DNA from 2 places in the Vibrio sp. 2433-A1 genome. Region 2 is predicted to be linked to the other one. Evidence: predicted binding sites of a transcription regulator. Region 2 holds the regulator's gene; the other holds the start of a gene.
The links. The regulator PurR, encoded in region 2, represses purine synthesis genes. The targets are predictions, from matches to a motif close to TNANGNAAACGTTTNCNTNA.
Positions count from the first base shown of each region.

Region 1: the regulator PurR is predicted to act here: its motif matches at 1,182-1,201, upstream of metK (methionine adenosyltransferase).

Region 1 covers NZ_JBRESC010000003.1:229,642-235,361, reverse strand. Annotated here, with positions in the region: gene metK (methionine adenosyltransferase) at 1-1,036, opposite strand, end outside; gene tkt (transketolase) at 1,357-3,351, shown strand; gene ACU01J_RS04900 (hypothetical protein) at 3,431-3,667, opposite strand; gene epd (erythrose-4-phosphate dehydrogenase) at 3,868-4,908, shown strand; gene ACU01J_RS04890 (phosphoglycerate kinase) at 5,062-5,720, shown strand, end outside.
Region 2 covers NZ_JBRESC010000005.1:184,396-190,115, forward strand. Annotated here, with positions in the region: gene mukF (chromosome partition protein MukF) at 1-498, opposite strand, end outside; gene cmoM (tRNA uridine 5-oxyacetic acid(34) methyltransferase CmoM) at 501-1,292, opposite strand; gene elyC (envelope biogenesis factor ElyC) at 1,407-2,210, shown strand; gene torR (two-component system response regulator TorR) at 2,262-2,975, opposite strand; gene torD (molecular chaperone TorD) at 3,212-3,859, shown strand; gene purR (HTH-type transcriptional repressor PurR) at 4,071-5,078, shown strand; cyclic di-GMP riboswitch class I at 5,223-5,310, shown strand; gene ACU01J_RS07365 (TfoX/Sxy family DNA transformation protein) at 5,445-5,720, shown strand, end outside.

The sequences.
Region 1 (5,720 bases), on a different contig from region 2:
TCAGCATTTCTTGTAGACCGTATGGACGTAGGTCGAAGTTCTGACGAACAGCTTCGATGATGATCTCGTGGGCAACTTTCTCAGTACCAAACGTTTCAACCATGATAGACGTTGGATCTGCTACACCGATAGCGTAAGACAGTTGGATTTCACAACGGTCAGCCATGCCAGCTGCTACGATGTTTTTCGCTACGTAACGCGCTGCGTATGCTGCAGAACGGTCTACTTTTGATGGATCTTTACCAGAGAATGCACCGCCACCGTGACGAGCTGCGCCGCCGTAGGTATCTACGATGATCTTACGACCTGTTAGACCACAGTCACCCATAGGACCACCGATTACGAAACGGCCAGTTGGGTTGATAAAGAAGTTAGTCTCTTTGTTGATCCACTCAGAAGGCAGTACTGGCTTGATGATCTCTTCCATTACTGCTTCACGTAGATCTGGAGTCGAGATTGAATCACAGTGCTGAGTTGAAAGAACAACTGCATCGATACCAACGATCTTACCTTGATCATATTGGAACGTTACCTGAGATTTCGCATCTGGGCGAAGGAAGTCTAGCTTGCCATTCTTACGAACTTCCGCTTGTTTTTCTACAAGACGGTGAGAGTAAGTAATTGGTGCAGGCATTAGAATTTCAGTTTCGTTGGTTGCATAACCAAACATGATGCCTTGGTCGCCAGCGCCCTGATCTTTAGGGTCTGCTTTATCAACACCTTGGTTGATGTCTGGAGACTGCTTGCCGATAGTGTTTAGAACCGCACAAGAATTAGCATCAAAACCCATGTCTGAGTGAACATAACCAATTTCACGTACTGTCTCACGAGTGATCTCTTCGATATCAACCCATGCAGAAGTAGTTACTTCACCACCAACCATTACCATGCCGGTTTTTACGTAAGTTTCACACGCAACACGTGCTTTAGGGTCTTGTTCTAGAATCGCATCAAGTACTGCATCAGAAATTTGGTCTGCAATTTTATCTGGATGACCTTCTGATACTGACTCAGAAGTGAACAGGTGCTTAGCCATGTGAGCTCCACTTTATCGATTGAGAGTGACCAGTTTTATTAACTCATCACTATTAAATAATATTAGTAATTGTAGGTGTATCTACATCTAGACGTCTATTCTAATTTTGATTGCTCGAATTACAAGCTCTTTTTTTTCATCAATCATAACTAAACGTTTGCTTTACTGTGTTTATATATAGACAACTTGAGGGTAAAGGGAGCGAAATCTCGGAAAATTGTGAGCTTTTGGCTTGGAAAACGTTTGCAGTGCCCCAAGTGCTTTGAGAGAATTATTATTCACACACTTATTTGATTCGCTTAATGCATTCAGGAGCTGACATGTCTTCTCGTCAACATCTCGCAAACGCAATCCGTGCTCTAAGTATGGATGGTGTACAACAAGCTAACTCTGGTCACCCAGGTGCACCTATGGGTATGGCTGACATCGCTGAAGTTCTTTGGCGTTCTCACCTAAACCACAACCCGGCTAACCCTGAGTGGGCTGACCGCGACCGTTTTGTTCTGTCTAACGGCCACGGTTCTATGCTGATATACTCTCTACTGCACCTTGCAGGTTACGAGCTATCAATTGACGATCTGAAAAACTTCCGTCAGCTGCATTCTAAGACTCCAGGCCACCCTGAGTACGGCTACGCACCAGGTGTTGAAACAACAACAGGTCCTCTAGGTCAAGGTATCACTAACGCTGTGGGTATGGCGCTTGCTGAGAAAACTCTAGCAGCACAATTCAACAAAGAAGGCCACGACATCGTTGACCACTTCACTTATGCATTCATGGGTGACGGCTGTCTGATGGAAGGTATCTCGCACGAAGCATGTTCTCTAGCTGGTACGCTAGGTCTTGGTAAGCTAATCGCATTCTGGGATGACAACGGTATCTCAATTGATGGTGAAGTAGAAGGTTGGTTCTCTGACGACACACCTAAGCGTTTTGAAGCGTACGGCTGGCACGTAATCCCTGCAGTAGACGGTCACGATCCAGAAGCGATCAATGCTGCTATTGTTGCAGCGAAAGCTGACCCACGCCCAACTCTAATCTGTACTAAGACGATCATCGGTTTTGGTTCACCTAATAAGTCTGGTTCACACGATTGTCACGGTGCTCCACTAGGCGCTGAAGAAATTGCAGCAACTCGCAAAGAACTTGGTTGGGAACACGGTCCATTTGAAATCCCAGCAGACATCTATGCAGAGTGGGATGCGAAAGAAGCAGGCGCAGCTAAGGAAGCAGCGTGGAACGCTAAGTTCGATGCATACGCAGCAGCTTACCCAGCTGAAGCGGCTGAGCTTAAGCGTCGCCTAAACGGCGAGCTACCTGCCGAGTGGGAAGAGAAAGCAAACGCAATCATTGCTGATCTTCAAGCTAACCCAGCAAACATCGCATCACGTAAAGCGTCTCAAAATGCGCTAGAAGCGTTTGGTGCTATGCTACCAGAATTCCTAGGCGGCTCTGCTGACCTTGCACCATCTAACCTAACTATGTGGTCTGGCTCTAAGTCAGTATCTGCTGAAGATGCGTCTGGTAACTACATCCACTACGGTGTCCGTGAATTTGGTATGACGGCTATCATGAACGGTATTGCGCTGCACGGTGGTTTCGTACCATACGGCGCTACTTTCCTAATGTTCATGGAATACGCTCGTAACGCAATGCGTATGGCTGCTCTGATGAAAGTTCAGAACATCCAAGTTTACACACACGACTCTATCGGTCTTGGCGAAGATGGCCCAACTCACCAACCAGTTGAGCAAATGGCTTCTCTACGTCTAACGCCAAACATGAGCACATGGCGTCCATGTGACCAAGTGGAATCTGCAGTAGCTTGGAAACTGGCTATCGAGCGCAAAGACGGTCCAACGTCTCTAATCTTCTCTCGTCAAAACCTTGCACAGCAAGAGCGTAACGAAGAGCAAGTTGCAAACATCGCTCGCGGTGGTTACATCCTGAAAGATTGTGCAGGCAAACCAGAGCTTATCCTTATCGCAACCGGTTCTGAAGTTGAGCTAGCAGTAGAAGCAGCTGCACAGCTAACAGCTGAAGGTAAGCAAGTACGCGTTGTTTCAATGCCATCAACAGATGCATTTGACAAGCAAGACGCTGAGTACCGTGAGTCTGTACTTCCATCTGACGTAACGGCACGTATCGCTGTTGAAGCTGGTATCGCAGACTTCTGGTACAAGTATGTTGGCTTCGGTGGCAAGATCATCGGTATGACAACGTTTGGTGAATCTGCTCCAGCAGGTGAACTGTTCAAGATGTTCGGTTTCACCACTGAAAACGTAGTGAACACAGCGAAAGAACTACTTTCTTAATTTAGTTCGTATCGACAAAAAAGAGAAAACCGAGCAATTTGGCTCGGTTTTTTTATATTGGCTTCATTAAGTTTAAAAGTTATTCAAACTCATTACCCCAGTTATCTTTTTCTTTACGACCACATACTTTACATGTCACGTATCGATCCATGTCGTAGTAATGTCCACCGTTGATAAAGGAGTGAGCCATCAGCTTAATTCTTCCAAGCAAAGAACGATCACTGTCGTAGCTGCTCGTTTTTCTCACTAAGACTTCGCTATGGGGCGTTTCTTGTGAGCATTGCTTACAAAAGTGGGTAGCTGGGTAACCAGACATAGTCATTTCCTTTGGTTGATGAAACTAGAAAAGAAACAGCCAACAGAAAACCACTTATCTATCTGTTAATAAAACATATTGTCCATATATTAATCAAGTTTTATAGAGTTGATGCTTAGGCACATATCACGAATTTAATGCGCTTTGGATGGCTATCGGTTACTATTTGTGACACGAAAATCATGTAGGGCGATGGAATCATGCTAAAAGTTGCGATCAATGGATTTGGACGTATCGGTCGTAATGTACTGCGTGCAGTATATGAAAGTGGAAAGAACCAAAAAATCAAAATTGTTGCGGTGAATGAACTGGCTCAACCCGATGCCATGGCGCATCTACTTCAGTATGACACCAGCCATGGACGTTTTGGTAAGAAGATCTCCAATGACCAAGAGCATATTTATGTTCACCATGATGCTCCGCATGAAGGGACGGGCGAGTTTGACTCAATCCGCATCCTGCATTTAAGCGATATCGAGCTTTTGCCATGGCGAGATCTAGAAGTTGATTTGGTTCTAGACTGTACTGGTGTATTTGGCTCTCAAGTTGACGGGCAAGAGCATATAAAGGCTGGCGCTAAAAAAGTGCTGTTTTCGCATCCAGGTGCGAGTGATTTAGACAACACCATTATTTATGGTGTGAACCATGACACGCTAAAAGCCGAACACAAAGTCGTTTCCAATGGCTCGTGTACCACTAACTGTATCGTTCCTATCATCAAAGCCCTCGATGATGCGTTTGAAATCGAATCTGGCACCATTACGACCATCCACTCATCAATGAATGATCAGCAGGTCATTGACGCTTACCACTCTGACTTGAGACGAACTCGAGCTGCGAGCCAATCCATCATACCTGTTGATACTAAGTTGCATAAGGGTATTGAAAGAATCTTCCCGAAATTTTCTAACAAATTTGAGGCAATTTCAGTACGAGTGCCCACTGTTAACGTCACTGCGATGGATTTAAGTGTCACAATTAATACAAATGTGAAAGTTAATGACGTAAATCAAACCATTGTTAACGCATCTCAGTGTACATTACAGGGGATTGTTGACTATACTGAAGCGCCGCTCGTTTCAATCGACTTTAATCATGATCCCCATAGCGCGATTGTCGATGGTACACAGACACGAGTAAGTAACGGGCACTTAGTTAAAATGCTTGTTTGGTGTGACAACGAATGGGGCTTTGCGAACCGCATGCTGGATACGGCGCTCGCAATGCAAGCTGCAAAATAAGTCGTAATGTAGCGATGGAGAAATATTTATTTTTATACTTGAAATAAATAATCAGCGTCTCCATATCAAAACCAGTTTGAAGAATTTATAGGTCTGGCAGGGTTGCCGGGCTACTGAAAAACTTTACTTATTGAATATTTGAGAGGACACATCATGTCTGTAATCAAGATGACTGACCTGGAACTAGCAGGTAAACGTGTATTTATCCGTGCGGACCTAAACGTACCAGTAAAAGAAGGCAAAGTGACTTCTGATGCACGTATCCTAGCATCTCTACCAACGATCAAGCACTGTCTAGAAGCAGGCGCTAAGGTTATGGTTACTTCTCACCTAGGTCGTCCAACTGAAGGTGAATACGCAGAAGAGTTCTCTCTACAACCTGTAGTTAACTACCTAAACGACGCACTAGATTGCGAAGTTAAACTAGCGAAAGATTACCTAGATGGCCTAGAGCTAAACACTGGGGAACTTGTTGTTCTTGAAAACGTTCGCTTTAACAAAGGCGAAAAGAAGAACGAAGAAGAGCTATCTAAGAAGTACGCTGCACTATGTGACATCTTCGTAATGGACGCATTCGGTACAGCTCACCGTGCACAAGCATCTACTCACGGTGTTGGCATGAACGCACCTGTTGCGTGTGCTGGTCCTCTACTAGCTGCTGAACTTGAAGCATTAGGTAAAGCAATGGACAACCCAGAGCGTCCACTTGTTGCTATCGTTGGTGGCTCTAAAGTTTCTACTAAACTAACAGTTCTAGAATCTCTATCTAAAGTTGCTGACCAACTAGTTGTTGGTGGTGGTATCGCGAATAC
Region 2 (5,720 bases):
CTTAAGTACGCCGTAGACGTTTTTGCGCCAGTGACCCGGTGTACCACCTTGACGAGCCGATTCAATCGCTTTCGCCATCTCATCAGCCACCATAGAGAGCTGAATGGATAGTTTTAGCTTAGAGAACTCTCGGTGACGCACGTAGTAATCGGTAATACCAATCGCTAGCGGTGATAGGCGGTAGATACTTGCACCGTCTGTCACTTCGCTGGTAAAGCGGCTCATTAGGCGCTGCTTGACCATCTCATTAATCGCGTTGTTGGCACGAAATGCAGATGCATCCCCCGTCTCTTCGAATAATCGAGTTACGATAGTGAACGCATCGTGGAGTTCGCCCTCTCCTAGTTCTTCATCAAACCTTTCGTTACTGAGAACGGCAATAGCAATCAAAAATGCTAGCCGTTCGGTCGTGAGGTTCAATGAGAAGTCATTCTGCTTAACCCAGCCAACCAATTCATCGATAGGTTGCTCAGCAGCATTTAGAGTCATCTCACTCATTGTTAGTCCTGCTTATCTTTCTTTTGTGCCCATACATGTATGTATCGGCCTAACGAGAGGTATGGCTCTTGTCTACAAAGTTGTTTCTCTAGTGCTAGCACATCTTCATATTCGTAGTCGCCCATGTACTCCATATTACCTATGTAGTCACTGAAACAACGAATACCAGATTTACCACAAATCGTGAAACCAGCGTCTTCTATCCATTGATAGACCTCTTCTGGTTTTAAGCCCTTTTGTGGCTGCAGCTTAAATCGTTTTCGGTGTGGCATACCATCGAGTACATGAGGAATATTGCCACACACTACGTTCTTATATACCAATCCATGATGGTTGTAGAACATAATTGATGCCACCCCACCCGGCTTCACCTGTTCAAGTACATTTCCCAATGCGGGCTTCGGGTCTGCTAACCACTCCATCACTGCGTGGAAAAGCACCACATCAACGTGCTTATCGAGATGTTTCTCAATAGATTGAACAGGAGAATGAATGAAGCGATACTGCTCAAGCAGCCCGTTATTTGCAATATCCTGCTCTGCTAACTGCAGCATTTCAGAAGATAGATCACATAACGCTACATGATGTCCGAGCTTAGCAAGCTTTTGAGACATTTGTGCCAATCCGCCACCTGCATCAAGCACATTAAGTTGTTTATTTGCCCCATCAACAGTATGAAGTATCTGTTGAAGATCTTCCCAAACAATGACTTGGCGTATCTCGCCTTTGTCTGAGCCGTAAATATTTTTTGCAAATTTGTGGGCAATATCGTCGAAATTGCGGTCTTCAGTCACAGCAGCATGAGTTATTATGTCTAATCGTGCTGCTATTCTGTCACAAGAAAGGCAGGAATAAAGAGGCTTTCTCTTAAAATATAATCAATTGATGTTTTTTCGGACTATTTAAGTATGTTTGAGCTGAAAAAAGTTGTGTCTTCTTTACTAATGCCCCTACCAGCGATGTTAATCATTGGTATGTTGGGCCTTATGTTAATCATGTTCACGCGTAAACAGAAGACCGGATGCTTTGTTGTTTTATTCTCATTTATTGGCATTTTCTTAATTGCCTTCCAACCGGTTTCTTCTCGCTTATTGATGCCATTAGAGCGCCAGTACTCTGCATTTTTCCCGGTCGATGAATCTATAGCCTACGTTATGGTGTTAGGAAGTGGTCACGTTGTCGATGACAAGATCCCTCCGACCTCAGAATTAAGTCGTACTGGTTTGATGCGTTTAGCTGAAGGTATACGCATAATGCGCATCTATCCTGGTTCTAAACTGATCTTATCTGGTTATTCTGGCGGCTCAGAAGTGAGTAATGCACGTATGATGGCCAAGGTGGCGTTAGCACTCGGCGTTTCAAAATCTGACATTATCTTGCTTGAAACAGCAAAAGATACTTGGGAAGAAGCAAGACAAGCTGCCGCTTTCGTCACAACGAAAAAGCTGGTTGTTGTTACTTCTGCTAGCCATATGCAACGCGCACTGAACGAGTTTCACTCAGCCGGCATGGATCCTTACCCTGCGCCGACTAACTACTTAGCTCACGATAACATTACCCAAGCATGGGAAAAGTACACGCCAAAAGGCAAATACCTTGAGCAGACAGAACTCTACTGGCATGAAACGCTGGGCCGCATATGGCAATCATTGCGCGACTGGGCATCAGATTTTGAAGAACAAAGTCTCAGCGCAGGCGAAAGCGCGCTTTAACAGATAAAAAAATACCGAGGCATGCCTCGGTATTTTTATGTTTGAGTCTGATTAGTCACCAGCGAACATGTAGCCTTCACCGTGCACTGTGACAAAGATTTGTGGGTTCTTTGGGTCGAACTCCATCTTGGCACGCATACGACGAATAAGCACATCAATCGTACGATCGTTTGGCGCATCAACACGGTGGCTAATCATGTTTAGAATACGCTCACGGCTTAATACTTGGTTCGGGTAGGACGACAGTGCAACAAGCAACTCGTATTCTGCTTTGGTTAACTTAACTGGCTCACCGTTACGGCTCAAAGCGCGACGTTGAACGTCAAACGTCCAATCACCGAAGCGAACCATATTTTCGTTCGCCTTGCCTCCCTCGACGTTTCCTGTAGAGTTACGCGCAGCAGAAATTCGCCACAGCAAATTTTTAACTCGAACCAGTAGCTCGCGCAATTCAAAAGGTTTAGTGACATAATCGTCCGCGCCCATTTCGAGGCCAACAATTTTATCTATGCTATCCGTGCGTCCTGTTACCAGGATAATTCCAATGTCGGACTGACTGCGAAGTTCTCGAGTTAACATTAAACCATCTTCACCAGGTAGGTTAATGTCCAACATCACCAAATCAATCGCATTACTTTGTAGCATGTTGCGCATTTGCTCGCCACTTTCCGCTTCACTGACGTTGTAACCTTCATTTTGAAAGTAACCCACCAGCTTACTGCGAGTAACTGCGTCATCTTCTACAACTAGTACGTGATAACTCATCTACACCACTTAATTTACATTGGGATTTGCTCTTTCTATTATTCTATTCATATATAGTAACATTTCTAGTACTTATCACTTTAAAAGCTAGAAAGGTGATTTTTTATTGATTCAAGACAAAACCTTTCCGTGCATTAATATCTTCGAATATTTGCTTTTATCTTGTCATATAAGTGGTTACCGCTGTTCATTTTTATTGGTTACAATAGCGATAATTATTTGGGGAGTAACACCTAATGCAAGAAATCAAAGCATTCAATGAAAAACGCGCTGAAATCTACTGGTGGCTGTCGAGCCTTTTCGCTAAAGAGCTAACTGAAGAGAACATAACACAATATCATTCGCCAGAGATCCGTTCGTTCCTTACCGGCTTGGGTGAGAACGAACAACTCAAGCCGTCAATCAACCGTATTACTGATGCTCTAAACCGTCTTATGGACCGTGAAGACGCACAACTTGAGCTAGCGGCTGATTTTTGTGACCTTTTCTTAAAGTCAGATAAAGACTCTGCCTTACCATACGCGTCAATGTATATCGGTAAGTCTGGTCTATTAAATGATACACCAGCCAAAGAGATGGAAGAGTTGATGGCTGAGCATAGTGTTGAGGTAGACAAAAACCTGAATGAACCTGCAGATCACATTGCGATTGAACTCGATTTCTTAGGTAACTTGATCATCCGCTCAAATGACGCAGAAGACGAAGCTAAGATTGAAGAAGCTTTTGCTGTTCAGGAACAGTTCATTCGTCAACACCTGCTAAGCTGGACGCCACAGTTCTCAGAAAAGTGTCAGAAGTTTGATGAGTTCGGTTTCTACTCGGCAATCAGCGCATTCGCTACTGCCTTCCTTGCTTTAGATCGCAGCTATCTGTTAGGCGAATAAAGACAACATTGTGACCTCCGGCAGGTTGCTTTCGTGTTTTTTTGTTTGCTCTTAAGAGTTTTGCGGTCTAAAATTGTGACCGCAAACGATAAAAACAAACGAATCAAATACAAACCGCTAAATAGAGCGGTTTTTGTGTTTCTGATACTTTCTGCTTAGGTATTCTAAACTGAATATAATTCCGCGGCAGTCATCGACAGGACAGAACCTTATGGCCACTATAAAAGACGTTGCTCGCCTAGCTGGTGTATCAACGACAACTGTGTCACATGTAATCAATAAAACGCGCTTTGTTGCTGAAGCTACGCAAGAAAAAGTAATGGAAGCAGTAACAGAACTAAACTACGCACCAAGTGCGGTTGCACGTAGCCTAAAGTGTAATACCACGCGCACGATTGGTATGCTGGTGACTCAGTCCACAAACCTTTTCTTCTCTGAGGTCATTGATGGTGTAGAGAGTTACTGTTACCGCCAAGGCTATACGCTGATCTTATGTAATACGGGCGGTATTTATGAGAAGCAACGCGACTACATTCGCATGCTAGCTGAAAAGCGCGTAGACGGTATTTTGGTCATGTGTTCAGACTTAACTGAAGAACTGAGCGAAATGCTAGATCGCCACAAAGACATCCCGAAAGTGGTTATGGATTGGGGGCCAGAGAGCTCTCAAGCCGATAAGATCATCGATAACTCGGAAGAAGGTGGCTATTTAGCAACTAAATACCTAATTGACCGTGGTCATACCGATATTGCCTGCCTAAGCGGACACTTTGAGAAAGCAGCGTGTCAGGAACGTATTCGTGGCTTTAAACGTGCGATGAACGAAGCAAACCTTCCAGTCAAAGAAGATTGGATTTTAGAAGGTAACTTCGAGTGTGATACTGCAGTTCTAGCTGCAGACCAGATCGCAGCAATGGACAATAAGCCAAGCGCAATCTTCTGTTTCAATGACACTATGGCTCTAGGGCTAATGAGTCGCCTACAGCAGAAAGGCATTCGCATTCCAGAAGATATGTCGGTAATTGGTTACGACAATATCGAGCTTGCGGAGTACTTCTCACCACCATTGACCACGGTTCACCAGCCAAAACGCCGTGTAGGTAAAAACGCATTCGAGATTCTACTAGAGCGCATTAAAGACAAAGAGCACGAAAAGCGTATCTTTGAAATGCACCCAGAGATCGTTGAGCGAAATACCGTACAAAATATTAAGAAATAACTTATTTGACATACACTTAGCTGGGTTGCTTTCATTGGCTAAGTGTATGAACCAAACCTATTTACTGAACCAAGATCACACTTATCCCATTCAAATGTGATGCCCAGCCCAAAATCCATTTATCCTTATTGTTGTTCGATTATGCCACGAACAGGGCAAACCATTTCGAAAGGATGGGACGCAAAGCCTCCGGCCTTCAACAAGTTAATTGTTTGGTAGCGGGGTTGCCGATGGTAAATATGCACACATGTCATATTGTAATTGCTAGCAATCGTATGACACTAGACTGACAACAAGCCTGCATAATTTTGCTACTCTCTCGGACCTGAATTGGTGGCGTATACATATACACCGAGAATACACAGCATGGATAAACCAATACTAAAAGACTCAATGCGACTATTTGAGCCGTTAGGCTTAATCAAGTCCCGCTCAATGTTTGGTGGCTTCGGTATTTTTGCCGACGACACTATGTTTGCATTAGTCGTCAATGATAAGTTGCACGTTAGGGCAGACGACGTACTTGCAAAGCAATTTAAATCTCTTAGCTTAGAACCTTACGTTTACAAAAAGCGCGGCTTTCCTGTCGTCACCAAATACTTTGCTCTAAGCGATGATTGGTTTAAGAATAAGGATAATACG